3 regions of the Schinkia azotoformans genome follow, and region 3 is predicted to be linked to each of the others. Evidence: riboswitches for the same ligand, from Rfam matches in the RefSeq annotation. Region 3 holds a riboswitch; each other region holds the start of a gene.
What was found. Region 3 has a riboswitch for S-adenosylmethionine ahead of P9E47_RS03745 (O-acetylhomoserine aminocarboxypropyltransferase/cysteine synthase family protein). Riboswitches for the same ligand answer to the same signal wherever they lie in the genome.
Positions count from the first base shown of each region.

Region 1: linked by a shared signal. The riboswitch ahead of P9E47_RS06215 (aliphatic sulfonate ABC transporter substrate-binding protein) and the one ahead of P9E47_RS03745 (O-acetylhomoserine aminocarboxypropyltransferase/cysteine synthase family protein) in region 3 are both predicted to bind S-adenosylmethionine.
Region 2: linked by a shared signal. The riboswitch ahead of P9E47_RS02985 (bifunctional homocysteine S-methyltransferase/methylenetetrahydrofolate reductase) and the one ahead of P9E47_RS03745 (O-acetylhomoserine aminocarboxypropyltransferase/cysteine synthase family protein) in region 3 are both predicted to bind S-adenosylmethionine.

Region 1 covers NZ_JARSMD010000010.1:221,667-229,780, reverse strand. Annotated here, with positions in the region: gene P9E47_RS06245 (sensor histidine kinase) at 17-1,312, opposite strand; gene P9E47_RS06240 (response regulator transcription factor) at 1,305-1,991, opposite strand; gene P9E47_RS06235 (HAMP domain-containing protein) at 2,176-2,718, shown strand; gene P9E47_RS06230 (carbohydrate-binding domain-containing protein) at 2,745-4,910, shown strand; gene P9E47_RS06225 (thioredoxin family protein) at 4,996-5,562, opposite strand; gene P9E47_RS06220 (hypothetical protein) at 6,009-6,134, shown strand; SAM riboswitch class I at 6,311-6,417, shown strand; SAM riboswitch class I at 6,503-6,611, shown strand; gene P9E47_RS06215 (aliphatic sulfonate ABC transporter substrate-binding protein) at 6,798-7,817, shown strand; gene P9E47_RS06210 (ABC transporter permease) at 7,855-8,114, shown strand, end outside.
Region 2 covers NZ_JARSMD010000005.1:139,365-147,478, reverse strand. Annotated here, with positions in the region: gene metH (methionine synthase) at 1-3,180, opposite strand, end outside; gene P9E47_RS02985 (bifunctional homocysteine S-methyltransferase/methylenetetrahydrofolate reductase) at 3,239-5,080, opposite strand; SAM riboswitch class I at 5,187-5,273, opposite strand; gene P9E47_RS02980 (aspartyl-phosphate phosphatase Spo0E family protein) at 5,412-5,618, opposite strand; gene cdr (CoA-disulfide reductase) at 5,810-7,540, opposite strand; gene P9E47_RS02970 (YueI family protein) at 7,694-8,056, opposite strand.
Region 3 covers NZ_JARSMD010000007.1:53,213-61,326, reverse strand. Annotated here, with positions in the region: gene P9E47_RS03745 (O-acetylhomoserine aminocarboxypropyltransferase/cysteine synthase family protein) at 1-1,030, opposite strand, end outside; SAM riboswitch class I at 1,249-1,358, opposite strand; partial or broken gene P9E47_RS03740 (vitamin B12-dependent ribonucleotide reductase) at 1,845-2,966, opposite strand; partial or broken gene P9E47_RS03735 (vitamin B12-dependent ribonucleotide reductase) at 3,213-4,658, opposite strand; gene P9E47_RS03730 (lipoate--protein ligase family protein) at 5,032-5,868, opposite strand; gene P9E47_RS03725 (rhodanese-like domain-containing protein) at 6,082-6,465, shown strand; gene gcvPB (aminomethyl-transferring glycine dehydrogenase subunit GcvPB) at 6,559-8,016, opposite strand; gene gcvPA (aminomethyl-transferring glycine dehydrogenase subunit GcvPA) at 8,009-8,114, opposite strand, start outside.

The sequences.
Region 1 (8,114 bases), on a different contig from region 3:
CGCAGCATTGCGACCCCTACTTTGGGAATTTTACTATAAAGGTTGTTCCTTTTTGTTGATTTTTCAAAACTGAAATTGTTCCATGGTGTTTTTCAACAATCCATTGAGCAATGGATAATCCTAAACCAACACCACCAGTTTCTCTCGAGCGGGCTTTATCTTCTCGATAGAAGCGCTCAAAAATATTTTGGAGATTTTCTTCTTTTATGCCAATACCAGTATCAGTTACTTCAACAACAATCTGTTGATCTTCTATATAGGTTTTAACACCGATGCTATCATGTTCATTTGTGTATTTTAAGGCATTATCTAGCAAAATAACTAATAGCTGATGCAAGCGTTCTTTGTCTGCCTTTATGTTTATTTTACTGTTTAAACTTAACCAAAAATGTTTATCCTGTGACTCTGCGATTTCTATATAGGGCTCACTAACCTTTTGAACAAAATCATCAAATTGAAAGGACTCGAGAACTAACTGTGTTTCCGCTGAATCAGCCCTCGCTAACGTTAATAAATTTGAGGTGAGCTTAGATAAGCGTCTAGTTTCTGATAAGCTAAGTGCAATGCTTTCAAACTTATCGGCAATTTTTTCCTGCGGTGTCCTTAAGAGCAGCTCCAATTTATTTTGGATAACAGTTAATGGCGTTCGCAATTCGTGTGATGCATTTTCAACAAATTCAGCCTGTTTATTCCATGCAGCGATAATTGGTTGCATCATTTTTTTCGATAAGATGTAGCTGGCAGAAATGGAAAGGATAATAAAAATTAGCGAACAAATCATAATGAGTTTCCCAAAATTATGAATGATGGTTTGTTCAGCATCCGTGTTCATTAATAATTGTGTATAGGCAATATCATCATTATCATTACTATCTTCAAAGAGAAGATAACGAAAATGGTATTGCTCATTAATGGTGATATTTGTGATTGTATCCAAAACTTTTTCATCAAGTTTGAAATCTAGTAAATAATTTTCGTATAGCAATGTTCCAATTTCGCCTTGATTCACGATTTCTCCATCTTTATTCCAATGTAATACAATTATCCGAGGATTAGGTCTTTGTTTTTCTTTAGGAGCACCGTTTCGTTCAAATTCTTTATTGGGGGGATGGGGTTTTGTCTCCCAAAATAGATTTTCGGCAAGCATCTTATTTTTAAAGCCGATCAGTTCTTCGTCAGTTTTTGAAAATAATGTATTTTGTACTTGGCTAAAAATAATAATGCCGAAAATAGAAAAAATAATGGTAAAAGCAACTAGGTTTAAAACCATAAATTTTAGTTGTTGTTTTCTAAAAATCCTCCGTCTAGACATTTTCATCACCGTTTTCTGAAAGCATATAACCTAAGCCCCGAAAGGTTTTGATATATTGATCATAGCTCCAGCTTTTTAAATTTTTGCGCAAATTACTCGCGTATACCTCTACGACAGTTGTGGACGTATCTGATTCAAATCCCCAGATTCTATCAAATATTTGTTCTTTTGTAAGAATGGTATTTTTATTGTTAATAAGGTATTCTAGCAGGTCAAATTGCTTACCATTCAATTTTATAAGGTCTTCTCGAATGTGCACCGTTTTACTTTTAAGGTTCATTTTTAATTCTTTGAAGGTAAGGACGTTTTCTTTAAACTCTCCTCCAGCCCTTCTAACGATGGCCTCCAAGCGGAGTAGCAGCTCTTCGCGGTGAAACGGTTTTACTAAATAATCATCAGCACCAACCTTAAAGCCTTTTATTTTATCATCAATCCCACCTTTAGCTGTAAGCATTATGACCGGTGTCGAAATATTTTTGTTCCTTAAGTTTTGTAATACATCGTAGCCATTCATACTAGGCAGCATTATATCCAAGATAATTACGTCAAAAATATTTTGCTCGGCTAAAAACAACCCTTCCTCCCCGTCAAAAGCTTGTTCCGTTTCAAACAATTCTTGTGTGATTTCCTTTATTGTTTCAGAGATGAATTTGTCATCTTCGATAATTAATAGCTTCATCACAAGCTCCCCTTCTAAGTTTCCAAGTATCCATCATTCGATATGTTCGATTATAGGACGATTTGTCGTAATTGCAACTTATTTTCTATTTTAAGGTTTTGTTAAGGTTGATAATTTAATGTAAAACAAGCAAGCAGTGGAACAAGTACATAACCCAAATTATAAGTAAAAGGTGGATAAAACAATGAGGTTTACCATTAGAAAAAAATTAATGTTCAGTTATTTATTATTAATTTTTCTATTTGTTGCAAGTAATTTTATCGTAAATTCTAATTTGATAGCGGTTACGAATGACTCAAATCAAGAAATCATTGAATCTGTTCGGAGTTCTATTGATGATTTTACATATATTACGATTATTTTAGGCCTAACAATAGCCCTTGTAACCTCACATCTCATTAAGAAATCAATTAATGAATTTTCCATTGCCATTCATGCGATGGCAGAAGGGGATTTTACAGGTGATGATATCAAAATCAAGCAAAAGGACGAGTTTGGTGAACTTACTGAATCAGTAAACTATATGAAGAAAAACCTGAAGAATTTGATTTCCCAGGTAAATGAGACGGCTGAACAGGTTTCAACCATGTCAATTCAACTCTATGAAGGTGCAGAACAAACCAGTGTGGCCACGAAGGACATCGTTACCTCTATCCAAACTGTAACAGTAAATACGGAGGATCAATCAAGAAGGCTACAGGAATTAGTTTCACAATTTAAAGTTTAATTCACTAAGAAAAGGAGTTCAGTAAGATGACTAAGAAAACAAAATATTTTAAAGCTGCAGCAATTTTAGTGAGTACGTCACTCTTGTTTGCTTGCAGTAACAATTTAGATTCAGAGGCAGTTGAAGGTGCTCAAACTGAAAATGGGAGTTCTAGTGTTAGCGTTGTAAACGTTAGTGCTTTAATTAGTGAAAAGGTAAAGTATGATAAAGGCGACTTTTACAATGATTGGGAAAACGAAAATCCCATTCTAGTTAAATTGAATGGGACTGATGTTAGTTACGATTCAGCAACACCTGTGATTTATGATAATAATAGACTTACAATAAAAACAGGCGGCACTTATGTGATAAGCGGTGAATTGCTGGATGGGCAAATTGTGATTGATGCCGAAGATAAAAGTCCAGTTCGGCTCGTATTAAATGGGGCAAAGATTAACTGTAGCAATAGTTCAGCCATTTATGTAGCCAAGGCTGAAAAAACAGTGATCTCTTTACCGGAAGGCACAGAAAATTATCTTTCGGATGGACAACAATATGTTTTCGATGACTCATCAGAGGCTGAGCCTAATGCAGCACTGTTTAGTAAGGATGATCTTACTATTAATGGTACAGGAAAGTTAATTGTCCAAGGAAACTATAATAATGGAATTGCCAGCAAGGATGATTTGAAAATTACAGGCGGTGACCTTCACATAAAAGCTGTCGATGATGGGTTAATGGGCCGTGATTTACTTGCCGTCAAAGAAGGGAATATAGTGATTGAAGCAGGTGGCGATGGAATAAAGTCCACGAATGATAAAGATGCTTCTAAAGGAATAGTTGCGCTTGAAGGAGGTACATTTGACATAGCATCAGGTAATGATGGCATACAGGCGGAAACATCATTATGGATTGCGGATGGTTCTTACAAAATTAAGAGCGGCGGTGGAAGCCCAGAAGTGATAAATAATTCTGAAGAAAAAGCGAGGGGGCCATGGGGCGGCAGTGCTGTGCCTGTTAGCACGGAGGATACTGATTCAGAAAGTGCAAAAGGTTTAAAAGCAGGTACGGCAATTGCTGTAGGGGGTGGGTCCTTTACCATAGATTCTCTAGATGATGGTGTGCATAGTAATGATAGCATTGAGATAGGAAATGGTGACTTTATGATAGCAACCGGTGATGATGGTATTCATGCGGATTCATCGATTGTAACAACTGGTGGAAAAATAACAATTACAAAAAGCTATGAAGGGATAGAAAGCCAGCTCATCACGGTTAATGATGGTGAAATTCATGTAACAGCCAGTGATGATGGAATTAACATTGGCGGTGGTAATGATGGTTCAGGATTTGATGTGCCTCCACAGATTGAAGGGACAAGAGGGCCTGTTGGTGAAGCGAACAACGAGAATGCATCAAAAGCTAGCTCGAATAATGAAACAAAAACTGCTTCAGAGGAAAACAAGCTTACAATCAACGGTGGATATATCACAGTTAACGCAAATGGTGATGGACTTGATTCAAATGGATCAATAGCTATGACAGGTGGAACAGTTATTGTAAACGGACCGACATCTAATGGAAACGGACCTCTTGATTATGACAACAGTTTTGATATGAGTGGTGGATTTTTGATTGCAGTTGGAAGCTCAGGGATGGCTCAAGCAGTTTCCGAGGAGTCATCACAATACTCTTTATTAATGACCTATCCTGAAACACAGAAAGCAGGGGCGCTTGTTCATTTGGAGGACAGTAAAGGGGAGTCAATCGTAACGTTCGCACCTGAAAAAGACTATCAATCTGTTTTTATTAGTTCACCCAAACTAGAAAAAGGCTCTTCCTACACGCTATTCACCGGTGGGGCTTCAACTGGAAAAGATATTAATGGACTGTATAGCGATGGTGATTATCAAGGTGGAACAAAGGTTGTAGACTTTACCATTTCAGACTCTGTCACTTGGCTAAATGAAACAGGGATAACAACTGCCAGCAGTCATGGGCCTGGAGGATTCAATCCAGGTGGAGGTCAAAATCGACCAGGCGGATCAGGAGACAACCCGGGTGATATATTTAAGGATTTGGATGAAGCAACGATGGAAAAAGTAAGATCAATTATGGATCAAGAAAGAGCTGGTAGCATTACAAGAGAGGAAGCACAAGCTCAATTAACAGAACTAGGTGTGGAGTCCCCTAAAAGAGGGCCTAGACAATAAAAAACGATTAAGGGGAAGGTGCTTTTGCGTTATTGTTTAACCAAAAGCACCTTCCCCTTGCTTTAAGGATATTATTCTATAAAATTTACTGACATATTCGTGTTTCCAATCTTTTTCGAACATCTGAAACAACGGATTGCCAATACCTAGGCTCAGTTGTTACTGTTTTTTTGAATGATGCAAACATCGCTTTTTGTTTATCAGGAAAATCCGGAGCATCCTGTGGTGGCAATTCAGTTCTTTTTTCAGATACAAATTGTTGGACCTCCGGTGACCTTGGACCCCAAACAGCTTGTTCTTCACCCTTTTCATCAATAAAAATAAAGATTGGAATAGAGCGGGATGTCCCATTTGTTAAATATTGATCCATTAGCTCCAAATTTTCATCTCGAATAAGAAATCTCGTCTCGATTGAGGCAACTTCAGCCAGCCTTTGCAAAACAGGTACACAAAGTGCTGCATCTCCACACCAATCGGCAGTTAGAGTAATGATTCTAAGGTTCTTATTTTTTAACTCCGAAAAATACTGAACATCTTCGTGGTTTAGTTCTAATTCTTTATATACTCCCTCTAACTCAGGCCGATTTACTTGCATGTAATTCACGTATTCTGTAAAAGTCATTCCTTTTGAAAACCAATTGTTTAATGACATAAAAGACCCAATCCTCCTCGGAATTCCGGTTTTTCCCATCTTACCATATTATTATTAATTCCTAAATTTTTGTGCTCAAGGGAACACTTTTTGAAAATTTAGTGAAAGTGAAAAATTACCACCTTTATTTTACTAAAACTATATTGTGAAAATTCGATTAATTTAATATAATTTCACTAATACCTTCTTCTTTTTTATCTATGGGTTAGTTTCCAAATTGCACATTGTACGTAATGGTAGTCGTTATCGTTGAATATGTAGACACAAAACTTTAGAGACAAAACTGTATAAGTTAAGCAAGCCAGTATCGAATACTCCCGACGGAAGTTTTCAGAGGAGGAATGTAGGTTGGGTGTTTGTAAAGAATGTTCTTTAGAGATTAATGGTAACAGCAAGCAAGGAAGTAAGTTAACAAAATACCATAGATGAAAATTGGAGGAGAGAAGATGACAAAAAAGAAATTAAATAAGCGAGTTATTAAAATGATTAAGTCACATATGAAAGAGCAAGAACAAAAACAAGTAAATTGGCAAAAATCCGTATTACGTGAGGAAAACATAAGTTTCAAATAATTGTATTTGGAAAGCCCTTTCAAGGCAGATGAGTACAAGTTGATAAAGAAGAAGGTTGGACAGTTCACTCATTCTGGAGTGAACTGTTTATTTTTTTATTTATATAAAAAAGGTTGACGGTGGAAATAAATTACTCTATAATCCAAATTATCATAATTTTAAAAAATAAATAAATTTACTTATCAAGAGTGACGGAGGGAACAGGCCCGAAGAAGTCCGGCAACCACAAGCGATGCTTGTAAGGTGCTAAATCCTGCAGACAAAATTGTCTGAAAGATAAGGTTGAATGAGGCTACAAAACCCTTCTTCCTTATCGGATGAAGGTTTTTTTGATTTTGATTCAAATGAACAATTGAATAAAAGTAAATCTCTTATCAAGAGTGACGGAGGGAACAGGCCCGAAGAAGTTCGGCAACCACAAGCAATGCTTGTAAGGTGCTAAATCCTGCAGACAAGATCATGTCTGGAAGATAAGAGGAGGTGGCTCCTCTTCTTATGGAGAGGGGTTTTTCATTTTACAGAAAACCCCTCCCTTAGGCGTATAAATCTAAGTTTATACATCGAAATAGGAGGTAATAAAATGGCGAAAAAACATAATTGAAATAAAAATCTAACGACATAATCTTGCATCTAAAATATGACAAATGAAAAGAGGAAGAGAAAATGAAAAAACTAATTGGAATTATATTAAGCACATTATTATTGATTGGAGTTGTTGGTTGCTCAAGCAGTTCAAGTTCGTCAAATAATACCGGTGCTGAAGGTGAGAATAGTGGGGGAGAAGCCAAAAAGCCGAAAAAGATTGTTCTCGATTATGCTTACTATTCACCAACAAGCTTAGTACTTAAAGAATTCGGTTGGGTTGAAGAAGCATTCGCCCAAGATGATATAAAAATAGAGTTCGTATTAAGTCAAGGAAGTAATAAAGCACTGGAGTTTTTAAACAGTGGCAGCGCGGATTTTGGTTCGACAGCGGGTGCGGCAGCCTTAATGGCAAAAGCGAAAGGGGCTCCAATTGAATCCGTCTATATTTATTCAAAGCCTGAATGGACAGCATTAGTTACAGGTAAAGATTCAGCAATAAAATCTGTTGAAGAATTAAAAGGTAAAAAAGTAGCGGCAACAGTTGGTACAGATCCTTATATTTTCTTACTTCGTGCATTAGATGAGGTTGGGCTAACAGCAAAAGATATTGAAATCGTGGCTTTACAGCATAGTGACGGTGCTTCAGCGTTAGCAACGAATCAAGTGGATGCATGGGCAGGACTTGACCCACATATGGCAAGAGTTGAGGTTGAAACAAAGGCAAATCTGTTTTACCGAAATGTAGATTTCAATACGTACGGAGTTCTAAATGTTCGCAGCGAATTTGCAAAAGAATATCCAGAACAAGTGAAAAAGGTTATCGAAGTTTATGAGAAAGCAAGAAAATGGGCAATTGAAAATCCAGATGAATTAGCTGAAATCCTTGTAAAACATGCCCAAATTTCACCAGAGGTAGCGAAGAAGCAATTAGAGCGTAATGATTTCTCTGAACCAGTACCAGGAGAGAAGCAAATTGAAGCATTAAATGCTGCCGGAATAGTATTGCAAAAGGGAGACATTATCGATAAGAACACAGATGTATCAACGCTTGTTAATGAATTAATTAATCCTGAATTTGCGAAAGAGGTTATTAAGTAAAGGGTCCGACACCCACAAGAAAGGGGAATTCAATAAGATGGAAAGAAATAGTGCTTCAGTTGTTGGGAATATTGGAATAGGGAAGAAAACGAAAAAGTCCGTCCAACGATCAGGTAAACTGCAGCCCCTTATTTGGGGAAGTATCCTGCCGGTAATATTAATCATAGCTTGGGAGTTTTTAAGTAAGATCGGTGTTTTTCCAAAGCATTTATTACCTGCTCCGACGATTATTATTAGTAAGATTATTGAAATGGGACAGGATGGAACGCTTTGGGGCCATCTAGGTATAACGCTATA
Region 2 (8,114 bases), on a different contig from region 3:
AATGCCCCATTGGTCTCTTATCAATTGATGAACCCGTTCTGCAAGGGCTTCAGCTGTTTCAAGGGCTAATGATTGAATCGCATGACTTAATAAGAAATTGCCTTCCTCTTTAAATTTCTCTGAATACTTCCGTACATTTTTTCCGGCTGTAACCGCTAAGAAGCCAACGTAATCCATTTCACCGCTATCAACGGAGCGAAGATAGTCAGCAAGACATAAATAAGGCTCCTTGTGTTGACGTGGGAACGTAAACGTTTCGATTATTCTTGTTACATCATCTGGATCATAGATGATGACTGAATCCCCATTAGATTGGGCTGGGAAGAAACGATAAATGGCCGATGGCTGCAGAAAATCCCCTGTTTTAGCTTCCGTAAGCAAACCATCAATGGTTTCTTTTAACTGAACAGCCTTCTCATTTTTTTCCGCAAGTAACGTGGCTACTTTCCCTTTTAGTCCTAAATGGTGTCCTAGGAGCATTTGCATATTAATATAAGGTTCAACATGGGCAATCGAATACTCTTTTAAGATATGCTGTTCAAGGTCTCTTGGTTTATAAACAGGTACGTCTTTTGCTACTGTAGAACGGACATTTTCTGCTGGTACAGTAGAACGATGACGTTGATGTACTTCGACTTTTTCAGCATTTAAGGCCTCTATTTTTTCATTTATGATTTTTGTCCGTTCTTCCTTATCTTGTAATCGATTCGCTAGATCTAATCCATTCATCGCATCTTTGGCGTAGAGAACCGGACCGTCATATTCCGGAGAGATTCTTGTATCCGTAAATTTCCGTGAAAGGGCAGCCCCACCAACGAGAAGCGGAATAGAGATATTGGCTTGTTTCATATCCTGGGCTGTTAACACCATCTGTTGGGCTGATTTTACAAGCAACCCTGATAAGCCGACGATATCTGGTTTTTCTTCTTCAATCGCTTTAATTAAATTAGCTGGTGCTATTTTGATCCCTAAGTCAATAACCTTAAAACCATTATTTGTCAGGATGATATCGACTAGATTTTTACCAATATCATGGACATCACCTTTTACGGTAGCTAGCAAAACCTTGCCCTTCCCGCTGTCATTTTCTGTTGCTTCCATGTAAGGTTCTAAGAAGGAAACAGATGCTTTCATGACCTCGGCACTTTGCAGAACCTCTGCGACAATGAGTTGATTTTCGTTAAAAAGTCTGCCAACTTCAGCCATACCAGCCATTAACGGCCCATTTATAATATCAAGCGGTGAATCATATTCCTTTAAGGCAAGCTCAAGATCAGAGACTAAACCTTCTTTAGTACCTTCAACAATATAGTAGGCAAGCCTTTCCTCAAGTGTCATATCATTTTTTTGAACCGCTACTTCTTTTTTCTTATCACGATAAAGGTTGGTGAATTCCGCCAATACCTCATCGGTAGTTTCAAACAAAAGCTTTTCTGCAAGCGTAATTTCTTCTTTTGGAATGGATGCAAAGCGCTCTAGCTTTTCAGTATTGACGATCGCATAATCTAGTCCAGCCTGTGTACAGTGATATAAATAAACGGCATTTAGAATTTCACGTCCTACCGGTGGAAGTCCAAATGAAACGTTGCTGATCCCTAAAATGGCTAAGCTTCTTGGCAGTTTTTCTTTAATAAGCCGAATTCCTTTTACCGTTTCATTGGCGGAACCAATATACTGTTCATCACCTGTTCCGACAGGGAAAACAAGCGGATCGAAAATAATATCTTCAGGGCTTAGTCCATACTTATTTACTAATAAATGATAGGATCGTTCGGCAATTTCAAGTTTGCGCTCGGCTGTTACCGCCATACCAGTTTCATCGATGGTGCCGACGACAACAGCCGCACCATAGCGGTGGATGAGAGGTACGATTTTCTCAAATCGTTCTTCACCATCTTCAAGATTAATAGAGTTAATAATAGCTTTACCTTGAGAGTAGGTTAGGGCTCGCTCAATGACCTTTTCATCTGTTGAATCAATTACGAGTGGTACTTTAATTTTTTTAACGAGTACATCTAAGAAATTCTCCATATCCTCCAGTTCATCGCGGTCTGGATTTGCTAAACAAACATCGATAACATGGGCACCATTTTTCACTTGGGCTCGGGCGATTTCAGCCGCTTCATCTAATTGGCCGTCAATGATTAGGTTTTTGAATTTTCGTGAACCAATGACATTCGTTCTTTCCCCAACAAATAATGGTCTCATTGAATCGTCATAAAGAAGGGGCTCAATTCCTGAGACAACATGATGATGGGTTTCTGTAGGAATTTGCCGCGGTTCGTAGTCCTTTAAATATTCGGCAAGTGCCTGAATGTGGTCTGGTGTCGTACCACAACAGCCGCCGGCCATGTTGAGCCAGCCTTTCTCGGCAAAGCCGGCGAGTTTTGCCGCTAGTGATTCTGGTGATTCATGGTATTTACCATCTTCGTCAGGCAATCCGGCATTCGGATAGCAGCTTACCCCTGTTGTAGAAAGATCAGATAGGGAGCGAATATGGTCGCGCATAAATTCGGGTCCGGTTGCACAGTTCATGCCAATAGCTAAAGGCTTCATATGCTCTACAGATATATAAAAAGCTTCAATCGATTGTCCAGCCAGTGTTGTTCCCATTGGCTCGATCGTTCCGGAAATAATCAAAGGAATATTTTTGCCTGAAGACCAGCGTGCTTGTTCTATCCCAACAAAGGCTGCTTTAACATTGCGCATATCTTGACTAGTTTCCAGCAGTAAAAGATCAACACCGCCGTCAATTAAACCACGTGTTTGCTCCATGTAATTATCAACAAGCTCATCAAAGGTAACCCCTCCGGTTACCGATAATGACTTTGTTGTAGGTCCCATTGATCCGGCGACAAAGCGGGGCCATTCAGGTGTTCCAAATTCGTCCCTTACTTTACAAGCAAGTTCGGCGGCTACCTTATTAATCTCGTAAGCTTTTGCACCAAGCTCATAATCAGCTAAAACCAACTTTGTCGCACCGAATGTATTTGTTTCGACGATATCTGCCCCAGCTTCAAAATAAGAACGGTGAATCCATTCAATAACATGGGGAGCCGTTATGTTTAAATACTCATTACAGCCCTCATATAGTTCACCACCGAAATCTGCTGCAGAAAGATTTGCTTGCTGTAGCATTGTTCCCATTGCACCATCTATAATCAGTATTTTTTTCTTCATCTGTTCTTGCAATGTATTGTGTGACAATCTAATCTTCCTCTCTTAGCTAAGAAAACTTTTAATTTCTTGTTAGTAAATTTTTGGAGTTTTTAGTTTTTAAGTATTGCACAAGTTCAACCGAAATTTCATAGCGCATAAACGGTGTGATTAAGTAAATTCCTTTAAATAAATCGAACGCCATATCGATTAAAGATTTGGCAATCGCGATGCCTTCGATGGCAGCCTTTTCGCGGTCTGTTCCGCAATCAGCCATTCTTCTTCTTATTACATCGGTCAATTTAATTCCCGGCACCTCATTGTGAAGAAATTCGGCATTTTGGCTGCTTACAATTGGCATAATCCCAATATAAATGGGTTTTGTGATATGCTTCGTTTCTTCGTAAACGTGTAAAAATTGCTGTTCATTAAAAATGGGCTGGCTAATAAAATAATCGGCACCATGCTCAATTTTTTTCTCCAGCCTTTTAACAGCCTTATCTAGATGGCGAACATTTGGATTAAAGGCCGCTGCAACTGAGAAGGAAGTCTTTTTTTGCAGGGGTTTTCCTGAAAATGTTATCCCCTCATTAAATTGCTTAATAAGACTAATTAATTCAAAAGAAGACAAGTCATAAACAGATGTGGCACCCGGAAAGTCCCCAACCTTTGTAGGGTCACCGGTAACAGCTAACACTTGGTCGATCCCTAAAGCATCCAAACCCATTAAATGGGATTGAAGTCCAATTAAATTTCGGTCCCGGCAGGTAATGTGCACAAGCGGGCGTATTTTCACTTCATTTTTAACAATCGCTGCCATTGCCATATTGCTTATTCTTGGTGAAGCCAATGAATTATCTGCCATTGTAAGAGCGTCTATGCCGACCTCTTTTAAAGCTTTAGCTCCTTCTATGAATGCAGTAGTATTTAATGTTTTTGGAGTGTCCAACTCAACGATAACGGACCGTTCTTTTGTAACAATTTCATGCAGGTGTGGTTGAGTAGGTTTGGCTGTAACAGTAATAATATTTTTATTTTCCTTAATTTTTACATCCTTATGTGTAACAGGTGCTAGTCCCTTTAGTCTTTTGCTAACAGCTTTAATATGTTTGGGCGTTGTTCCGCAGCAGCCACCGATGAGGCGAACACCTTGATTTCTGAGGTTAACGGCACACTCGCCAAAATATTCGGCATCTGATTCATATATTAATCTCCCATCTACATAATCTGGTAAGCTTGCATTTGGATAGGCTGAAAGGAACGCTTTCTTTGGCAATGGTATTTCTTCCAACGCTTGGGTCATATGATGGGGCCCGAGACGGCAATTTAAACCGACAACATCAGCCCCGAGATCTTCAAGTTCTTTTAAGGCAATACGAAGTGGTGTTCCGTCCTGTAAGACGGCAACCTCATGAATAGAAACCTGGGAGATGATCGGTAAATCGGTTTCTTTTCGAGCAATTTCTAGAACGGTCTTTATTTCATCGAAATCGTAGAATGTTTCAAGTAATAATCCGTCTACACCTTCCATCAGAATGCTGTAGAGCTGTTCACGAAAAGACCGTTTAATTTCATCAATCGTTGCTGCACTTTTTTTAATTCCTCGTATTCCACCGAAAGTTCCTAGCACATACGTATTTTCTTTAGCAGCTTTTTTTGCAAGGCGTACGGCAGCTGTATTAATATCTTTGACCTGATCTTCGAGACCGTACCTACCAAGTTTTATATAGTTAGCGCCATACGTATTTGTTTGTATTACATCCGCTCCAGCCTTAATATAGGTTTCATGGATTTGTGTAATACGGTCCGGCTGCAAGAGGTTTAATTCTTCAAAGCAAAAATCAACACCATATGAATAAAGGAGTGTCCCCATCGCACCATCAGCTATTAAAATACGATTTTGCAAATCTTGTAAAAATCCCATGTTTTCACCTACTACCTAATAGTTTTGATTAAGTCAAACTAAAAATACGTCAAAATAGAAAAAGTCTCCTCCATTAAGAAGAAGACTTTTTGCATTGCAATTCTTCTTCTTATCTGTCTGGAATTAGCACCTGACCTTCAGGCTGGTTGCTGAGATTTCATAGGGCCAGTCCCTCCACCTCTCGAGATAAGAATATAGTTTTATACTTAGGGTAGTATTTTTGTTTACACTAATTTACTATAGTACACCGAAATTTACAAGTGATTTTTTTGAATTGTTAAATAGTATCAATTGTCAAAAAAATACCCACAACTTATTAAGGTTGTGGATATTACTCTTTACATTCTTTGGTTAATAAATTTCCAAGGTGGAGAACCTCATTAATAAGCTTGTCCAATTCTTGGCTAATCATGATTGTCCTTTTATTAGTAAAACCATATTGAAGTCCATTATTTATCATTTGTTTCCGTTTTTTTTCAATTAAAGAATTTAATGAATTTAGTTGATCTAATTGCACCTTTGTAGAAGTTGTTTCCATCGAGCAGTCCCCATTTTAAAAATAGTAATAATAGTGTAATTGAATTATAACTTTTTTTCTTCTAAATTTGATGTGAATTTGATCACAATTTGTTTACAATTTATTGAAAATATTACAATAAAGGTAAAAATACCAAAAAGGTGGAACAGGAGTTTTTTTCCTGGCCACCCTTTGTCAATGACTATAATTGCCTATTTAATTGGATTACCAACGCAATCGAATCGTGCTACACCAGAGTCATCTGTAACGATGTTACAATTTGAATCTTTTCCAGTTCCATAAACTGTGGAATAAGTTTTCCAACCACCATCCAAGTTTACTGCTTTAAATCCATTAAGTGTCAATATTCTTGCGGCGAGATAACCACGAAGACCAACTTGGCAATTCACATAAATTGGTTTATCTTTTGGAAGTTCATCAAGGTGATCACGAAGTTCATCTAGTGGTATATTTACAGCTCCTTTGATGAATCCAAGCTTCAATTCACTTGGATTACGTACATCTACAAGATAGCCGCCATTCGCTACAATATCGTCGATTTCATGCCATTGTATCGTTTCAACGGCATCTTCGATAATATTTGAAGCTACATAACCAGCCATATTCACCGGGTCTTTTGCAGATGAATAGGGTGGGGCATAGGCCAACTCTAAATCGGGCAAATCAAGCACAGATAAGCCACCTTTGATTGCGGTTGCGATAACATCAATCCGCTTTTCGACACCATCTTTTCCAATGCCTTGAGCGCCGTAAATTTTTCCAGTCTCTTTGTCAAAGATGACCTTTAAGGCGATTGGCGCTGCTCCTGGATAATAGCCGGCATGTGAACCGGGATGGATATGAATGACTTGATAATTGTTAATACATAAGCGTTTCAATGTTTTCTCATTATTACCGGTACTTGCAGCAGTATAATCAAATACTTTTGCGACTGAAGTACCCATTGTTCCACTATATTTCTCTTTTTTTCCGTAAATATTATTGGCAACAATCCGACCTTGGCGGTTTGCTGGCCATGCGAGTGGAATAGCAGTGGTGGTACCATTAATATAATCTGTAACTTCAATTGCATCACCAAGAGCATAAATATCCGGATCGCTTGTTTCGAGATATTCATTTACTTTAATATGGCCGCGTTCTCCAAGATCAAGACCAGCATCTTTTGCTAGTTCATTTTCCGGTCTTACTCCGATTGCTAATAAAATCATCTCTGTTTCAATTTCTTTTCCACTATTTAAAATTACTTTTGTACCATTATTCTGAAAAGCTTGGACACCATCTTCGAGAATGAGGTTGACACCTTTTTGGGCCATATGAGTGTGTAAAATGGATGCCATTTCGAAATCGAAAGGAGCCATTACTTGGTTTGACATTTCAACTAATGTGACTTCAATTCCGCGCTCATGAAGATTTTCAGCCATTTCAACACCAATAAAACCACCGCCGATAACGACCGCTTTCTTTGGTTTCTTATCATCCACATAGGCCTTGATTGCATCTGTATCTGGAATATTTCGAAGTGTAAATAAATTATTTGCCTCTTTAATTCCAGGGATCGGAGGGACAATAGGTCTCGCACCCGGTGATAATATTAACTGATCATAGCTTTCATCATAGATTTCCCCAGTTTTTAAATTGTGAACAGTAACCGTTTTAGCGTCACGATTGATCTTTGTTACTTCACTTAAATTGCGAATATCCATGTTGAATCTGCTTGACATGCCGTCGACAGTTTGAACTAACAGTTTTTTCCTGTCTTTTATAACTTCTCCAATATAATATGGAAGTCCACAATTTGCAAATGAAATATATTCGCCTTTTTCAAACATAATAATATGTGATTTTTCATCTAATCGTCTTAATCTAGCTGCAGCAGTTGCACCTCCGGCAACCCCACCCACGATAATAATTTTATTCCCCATGTTTATTCCTCCCAATGGAATATTAATTATTCTTTATACCTACAAGGGTATAAAGATAAGATAAACTTATCCAGAGTAACAGTCAACTCTTTTATTTATCTATTTGAATTTTATCATCCAAAGATTGGAAGTTGAATACATGTCAAGAAAATGTCATTGAATATATATATTTTCTATATCGACAGCATAATCATAAGCTAAAACTAATCCAATATCGGTCGGATGCTCCTGGTCATTTGAAATAGTAAAAGGAATATGATTATCGTTCGCAAGTTTAATGTATTTTCTTAAATATGAGTAGTCAATATCCCCATTTAAAATCATCTTGACCTTTGGATTCTGTTTAAGTAAATCTTGAATTTGACTATTAGTTCCGGATGCTCTGACTTGAGATTTTGTTAACACTGCTAAAATTCTTTCCCTTAATGTTCCTAGGAACTTTTTTCTTTCTTCGGGATTAATTTCTTTCGGACCATGGATACCTTCCTGCAAAATATTTTCAATGTCTTTCGCCAACTTAATCCATCCTTTCAGTTTTATTTCTCCATATAAGTTTTAGAATTGGTAAAAAGAT
Region 3 (8,114 bases):
CAACCCCATTTGGAAAATATTTCATTGCCAACTCATATTGAGAATTGTTTAAAAGATTTGGATAGTTTACCCACTCCACTAACTCGTGTTTGGATAAATATTGGGCAACTGCTTGGGCATTCTTAACATGCTGATTCATTCGTACAGACAATGACTCCAGCCCTTGAATAAACAGCCAGCTGTTAAAAGGTGAAAGAGTCGCCCCCAAATCATGCCCAAGCTCAAACCTAGCTTTTGCAATAAAGGCCTTTTCATTTGCCACTTCAACGAAAGAACGATGATTTAAAGTAGGTTTTGATTTTGTAAAGTCTGGGAATCTATCATTGTCCCATGAGAATTTTCCAGCATCTATAATAGCTCCACCAATTGAAGTTCCATGGCCGCCAATAAACTTTGTAGTAGAATGAATAACAATATCTGCTCCATAGTCAATTGGTCTTAATAGAACTGGAGTAGCAAACGTATTATCGACTACCAACGGGAGACCATGCCTATGTGCAATTTCACTCAACTTCTCCAAATCGGCAATTTCTAAATTTGGATTGCCGATTGATTCAGTAAAGATTGCTTTCGTCTTTTCATTTATGCTTTGTTCGATTTCCTTAAAATTTCTCCCATCAATAAAATGAACCGTAACGCCAAAATTACGAAATGTTTCAGAGAATAGGGCATATGTACCTCCATACAAAGCGCTTGTCGCAACAATTTCATCACCTACTTTAGCTAACGTAAGCAAACCGATGGTCACTGCTGCCTGACCTGATGCCACGGCAAAAGCCCCTACTCCCCCCTCAAGCTGTGCTAACCTTTCTTCAAGAACGGTGTTTGTTGGATTAGCATTTCTTGAATAGATGTACCCTTCCCCTTGCATCTTAAAAAGGGATGCTGCATGGTCTGTATCATCAAACACATATGATGTAGTTTGAAAGATCGGAACTGCTCTTGATCGTGTATTCGGATCAGGTTTTTGTCCCCCATGAAGAGCCACTGTATTAAATCTAAAATCTTTCGTGTGAACATTTTTAGTCATTTTCTCATTCTCCTTTGTCTATTTTTATTAGGTTATAAAAGCTTTCAAGTCTGCCTCTCCCCCTCCTCTTTTACAAAAAAAAAAGACAGCGTTCCCCAATACTGGTGAAAAGCTGCCTTTAGATGTCTAATCGGCTTGCAACAAAATTTAATTATAAAAAATCAAAAAACCTCTTCCTGTAAATAAGAAGAGGTTAAGAACTCAATAGTCCCATTCTCCTCTTATCTTCCAAGCATTAAACATGCTTGCAGGAATTAGCACAGTACTTTTAAAAAAGTCTGTTGCCGAAGCTTCATAGGGCCAGTCCCTCCGCTTCTCTAGATAAGAAAATAGAAATATATTTATTTTTTATAATTTAATATACTTAGTTAATTTTTATTTATTTAAAGTTATCAAAGTTGGAGATTAATGTCAATCGTTTTTTTTGTACCTGTCACTTGTCGAAGTTTTATAGATTTTGCAGAAGAAAGACAGGTTGCAAAATATAAACTTATGAGAATAAATGATGTCATACAGCGTACAAATTTAAATCCCATTTGCGCTTAGACATTCATTTCCTCACCTTTCCCTTTTCATATTGGTATTTCTTATAGCATTTATATAAGAATGACACTCTGAAGTTCTTAATATTTTTTCTTTAGCAATTTTTATAATATTTTTTTCATTCTAATCTAAATCTTTCACCCAAGTACCTCTTAGCATTTCTCCCTCCTTTTTTTGAAAAGACGAAAAATAACCTCTTTAGTAAAGAATACCAAAGAGGTTATTTTTTATCAGACTTTATTTCAAAGCAACATCAAATTTCTCGAGTTTTTTATAAACCACACTTAAGCTGTGCGCCACAGTTTGTACATGTGTTACATCCGCCGATTTCTTTTACTTTACCTTTACGGCAAACTGGACAAGTATTTCCTACTTCATTTCCGATTGTTACGTCTGTGGAACGAAGGTCACTGATTGTATCAACTAGTACGACACGTGGTTGCTCATGTGGTACTTTATCGAATTCAACATCATCCAAACTGTTTTCTTCAGCTTTAAGGGTTAATACTTGAGCGTCGCGGCTGCCGTCAACATACACTGTTCCGCCTTTAGCTCCGCCTTTGTATAATCTTTCATATACTTTTTCAACTTGCTCAACTGAATAGCCTTTAGGAGCATTCACTGTTTTACTTATTGAACTATCTACCCAACGCTGAATTACACATTGTACATCGGCATGTGCTTCAGCTTTTAAATCCATTGCAGAAATAAACCATTTCGGAAGGTTCTCTGGATCTGTTTCTGGGTGATTATTTAAATATTCTTGAAGGATATCAGCCTTTACTTCAATAAACTTACCTAAGCGACCGCTTCGGTAGTATGAGAATGAGAAGTAAGGTTCAAGTCCTGTGGAAACGCCAACCATTGTCCCAGTGCTGCCTGTAGGAGCAACAGTCAGTAAATGAGAATTTCTAATACCATATTCTAAGATTTGTTGACGGATTGCTTCAGGCATTTTCTGCATATAGCCTGTTTCCGTAAATGCTTTTCTTAGACGATTTGTATCTGCTTCAGTTTCGCCAACTAGGAATGGGAAGCTTCCTTTTTCTTTTGCTAGTTCCACTGATGCCTGATAAGCTTCGGTTGCAATCGCCTCAAATATTTTGTCAACTAGCTCGTTTCCTTCTGGAGAGCCATATTCTGTTTCACAATAAATTAAGAGGTCATGCAAGCCCATAACACCTAGACCAACACGGCGTTCTCCCAAAGCTTGTTTTTTGTTTTGCTCTAGGAAATATGGTGTTGCGTTAATAACATTATCCTGCATTCTGACACCAGTGCGGACTGTTTTTCTAAGTTTGTCAAAATCTACGACTTTATTTTTCTTGTCTGCCATTTGACCAAGGTTAACTGCAGCCAAGTTACATACACTGTATGGTGCGAGAGGTTGTTCCAGTTGTTATCTCAAGGACTTTTTATTCCTTGATTCTTACACTTCTTTGTTCGTGTAAGTTCAGCATATCTTTTCACTAATAATGTAGACATTAGTGTTGCGGCCTCGTGGATGGATTATATTCTCCTATTAGAGGTTCACCATCTATGCGTTGCCCCTGACTATAGTTTTAACTTTAGCCTTCGGTTCGGATTCCCATCTCAGGGTTCCCGCTTAATTCCGCAATTTTTAACGTGAGGCAAACTACTCTCTACCACACGGATTCGTAGCAACAACTTGATGACCATATGCACGTGCATTTGTCATGTCATTTGCATTATCGATGAAGAAAATGCCTGGTTCTGCTGAGTATGTTGCACAAATATTGATTAGATTCCAAAGCTCTTTCGCACGGATTTTTCTGTAAACACGCACTCTGTGTCCAAGTTTTGCCCATTCACGGACATCGCCTATTTTGTGCCATTCTTCATTATAATATTTCATTTCCTCTTGGTTGTAATTTTCAACGTCCGGGAACTTTAATTCGTAATATTCATCTTTTTCAACAGCATCCATGAATTCCTTTGTTAAACAAACTGAGATATTAGCACCAGTTAGAAACTCAGGATTATGAACGCTATAATGTCCGCCTGTTTCAAGCTTATCCTCAGCTTCATGGATAACTTTGTCAGGGAAACCGCCTGTTCCAGGGATTGTTTTGTAATTTACAATACCTTGATACATTGCTTTTTCTGTTTCAGATAACGGTGTGAATTTCAGCTTATCTTTTGCAAGCTTTTTGATATGCTCATCTTTTGTATTTTCAATTAAGAAACGTAGTATTCTTGGGTTTTGCATTTTAGAAATAATGAATTCTACGATGTCTGGGTGCCAATCCGCCAACATTATCATCTGAGCTCCACGGCGCGACCCACCCTGCTCAACCAAATGTGTCAGTTTCGCAATGTCATCTAACCAAGAAACAGAACCGGAAGACTTTCCGTTTACACCGCGTGCTAATGTATTACGAGGTCGCAATGTTGAACCGTTCGTACCAACACCGCCGCCACGGCTCATAATTTCCATTACTTGTGTGCGGTGTTCAGAAATGCCACCTCTTGAGTCCTGGACAAATGGCATTACATAGCAATTGAAGAAGGTCACGGCTGTGCCTGAGCCTGCACCGTATAGTACACGACCAGCTGGGATAAAGTTCAAGTCGGAAAGCTCTTCATAGAACTTTTTGAACCATTCTTGGCGTTTTTCTTCTGTTTCTTCTACTTCGGCAAGACCTGTCGCAACACGCTTTGCAATTTGCTCATAGTAAATCTCAAGTGGTTTTTCGATTACATCAATTGAGCGAGTAATAAGACCTGTCTTCACTTCTTTTTCAGTTTCAAGAGCTCCGCGAAACTCTTCTTCGACTAATACAACGGCTTTATTATTTTCCCAATCAATATCTTGTATAAAACCAGTACCACGGGCAGGAAACTTAGGGTCCTCTTTAATAGTGAGAACAACAAAATCCCCAGTTGTTAGCGTGATCTTTTCAGTATCCTTAAACGCATATCGGTCTAGCATTACGAGACGTGATACACCTTTATGAGTAAGCTTCATATCTTCTGTAATTTCGTGGACCTGTGGGAATAAGGCAATGTCCTTATTTAATCTTTTAACATCAACCATCATTTTTTCGGCAGCAGCCGTCACCATTACTTCATCTCCCCTTAAAACTATTAATAAAGTTTAAGTTAGTTTAAAATTCTAGTAGGTATTCTTGTTGCTTAATTCAATATACATACCGTACCATAACATCCTCTCGAAATCAATATATAGTATCGACGATATTTCAATACCTACTACATGTTGTACCATCAAATAAAAAAACAGTATTTTGTCAAACTAGTAATTCATTAAAAATAAGAGAAAAATCAAGATTACATTGCTATTTTCGATTAAAATAACGAAATATGGAAAAATTTCTTGTTTGCAAAACTTAATCGACGATTTATCAACATTCTTGAAAAAACAAACAAAAAAATGTGGCTTTTGTACCACATTTTCATAGAAATTTCGACTTCATTATCTATTTTCGAAAATTCCAAGCATCATTTAAATATTTTTCGACTTCAATATTCTTTATAATTTTTAATTCTCCCTCACTTAGTATATATGGTTCAAGATCAATTTCAAGACCTTTTTCGAAACCGTTTTTGAACGCCTGTTTTGCTTGTTCTAATGATACTGATTTCTTAGCTAGACTATTAATAGAAACAGCCTTTTTGCTAAATGCAGATTTCATCCGCTCCCTGATCCGCTCATTATTAAATTTAAATAAACTAAAAAGCTGCTCTTCATCTATATCTAGTAATATCGAGCCATGCTGTAAAATTACACCCTTTTGCCTTGTTTGGGCACTACCAGCAACTTTCCGTCCTTCGACAACTAATTCATACCATGATGGTGCATCAAAACAAACAGAGGATCTAGGATTCTTCAATTCCTCCTGTTCCCTAGATGTTGATGGTATGGCAAAATAAGCATCAAGCCCCAGCTCCTTAAAGCCTTCTAAAATCCCTTCTGAAATAACCCGATACGCTTCTGTTACGGTTTGGGGCATTTTCGGATGTTCCTCTGAAACAATGACACTGTATGTTAATTCTTTATCATGCAAAACCGCCCTACCACCTGTAGGTCGTCGAACAAATCCTAATTTCTGCTCTCTCACCGCATCCATATTTATTTCTTTTTCTACCGTTTGAAAATAGCCGATAGAAAGTGTCGGGGGATTCCAGCCATAGAATCGAATAGTTGGTCCGATTTTCCCTTCACTATGCCAAGTTAATAGCGCTTCATCACAAGCCATATTAAAGCTTGGAGAGCTGTTCTCTGAATCTATAAAGTTCCACACTTCTTTTTTCATGGTAATTTTAACTCCTTTTACTCAAGTGCACGATGATTATATTTAATTAGGAAGCCATTATTTAGTCTACCAAATAGTGGCTAATTTCCAAAACACTTATGCCTATCTTCATCTTCTGTACAATTATTTTCTTATTTTCTTTGCCTATTGAAACAAACCTTTATATAATTATAAGTGGACGTTTTCGCGAAGAATGAGAGAGGAGTTTTTGCAATGGATTCATTAACTTTATTAATTATAACGATCGTGGCAATCATCGTTTATTTTGTTGGTACAAAGCTTTACCAAAAACGCTACTTAAAAACGTTAACAGAGGAAGAATTCATAGCTGGTTATCGAAAAGCACAGATCATCGATGTACGTGAACCGAATGAATTTCAAAATGGTCATATTTTAGGCGCTCGAAATATTCCACTAAGCCAACTTCGGATGAGAAAAGGGGAAATACGCCATGATATGCCTGTTTACTTATATTGCCAAAGTGGAATGCGCAGTGCACAAGCTGCAGGAATTTTAAAGAAATTAGGATATAAAGACATTAATCACCTAAAAGGTGGATTCAAAACTTGGACAGGCAAAATTAAAAAGAAATCATAATAAAAGGAGCTGAGATTCAGCTCCTTTTACTTGTCTAGCTCAGCGCCCAGCGACTCGTAAACTTCGCTGAACGGGCGCTTCCGCTTTTCTATACTATTTTTCATATCGCAGTACCGGTTTTCTCGCTGCCAATGTTTCGTCAAGGCGTTTCACAACTGTATGATGAGGTGCTTCCTGAACAACCTCTGGTGTCTCCTCAACTTCCTTGGCAATTTGAATCATAACATCAATAAACTCATCAATCGTTTCCTTCGATTCCGTTTCTGTTGGTTCAATCATCATACATTCCTCAACAATAAGCGGGAAGTATATTGTTGGTGGATGGTAACTAAAATCTAATAATCGCTTGGCTATATCTAATGTTCTTACACCAAGCTTTTTCTGACGGCGACCTGATAATACGAACTCATGCATACAATGAGTATCATGTGGTAAATCAAAATAGGGAGCAAGTCTTCTCATCATATAGTTCGCATTTAAAACAGCATATTCAGAAACAAGTCTTAACCCTTCAGGACCCATTGTGCGAATATAAGCATAGGCACGGACATAAATGCCGAAATTACCATGAAATGGTTTTACACGGCCAATCGACTGCGGCTTATTATAGTCCAAATAATACCCTTCTTCATTTTTGGCTGCTAATGGAACTGGTAAATATGGTATCAAATCCGCTTTAACTCCAACAGGACCAGAACCCGGACCACCGCCGCCATGCGGTCCCGTAAATGTTTTATGAAGATTTAAATGGACAACGTCAAATCCCATATCCCCTGGTCGTGCTTTCCCTAAAATAGCATTTAGATTAGCACCATCATAGTAAACCTTTCCACCCGCTTCATGAACAATTTTGGCAATTTCAACAATATGCTTTTCAAATAGGCCTAATGTATTTGGATTGGTAAGCATTAAAGCTGCTGTATCTTTCCCAACAACCTGCTTTAAGTCCTCTAAATCAACTAATCCATTTTCATCCGATTTAACAGTAATTGATTCAAATCCGGCTACTGATGCAGAAGCTGGATTTGTTCCATGGGCAGAGTCAGGTACAATGACTTTTGTTCGGTCAAAATCACCATTTGCTTCGTGATAAGCTCTAATGAGCATCAGCCCCGTCCATTCACCGTGGGCACCTGCTGCTGGCTGTAATGTTACTTGATCCATTCCAGTTATCTCTGCAAGGTCATTTTGTAACTCATACATTAGTTCTAATGCCCCTTGAACAGAGCTTTCACTTTGATATGGATGGATATGGCTAAATCCGGGTAAACGAACAACCGCCTCATTGACTTTCGGATTATATTTCATTGTACAAGAGCCAAGTGGATAAAAGCCAGAATCAACACCATGATTTCTTCTAGATAAGGCTGTATAATGACGCATAATATCTAATTCAGACACTTGTGGTAATTCTGGCTCGTTCTTACGGATATAGTCCCCACCAAACAGATCCTCCACATTGATTTCAGGAACATCTAATTCTGGTAGACTATAACCGACTCTTCCTTCTTTCGTCATTTCAAAAATTAATGGCTGATCTTGCTTAAGCATGGTACCCCTCCATTTCCCTAGCGAACAAATCTATTTCTTCTTTTGTTCTTAACTCAGTTACAGCAACAAGCATATGGCCGCTAAGCTCAGCATAATCA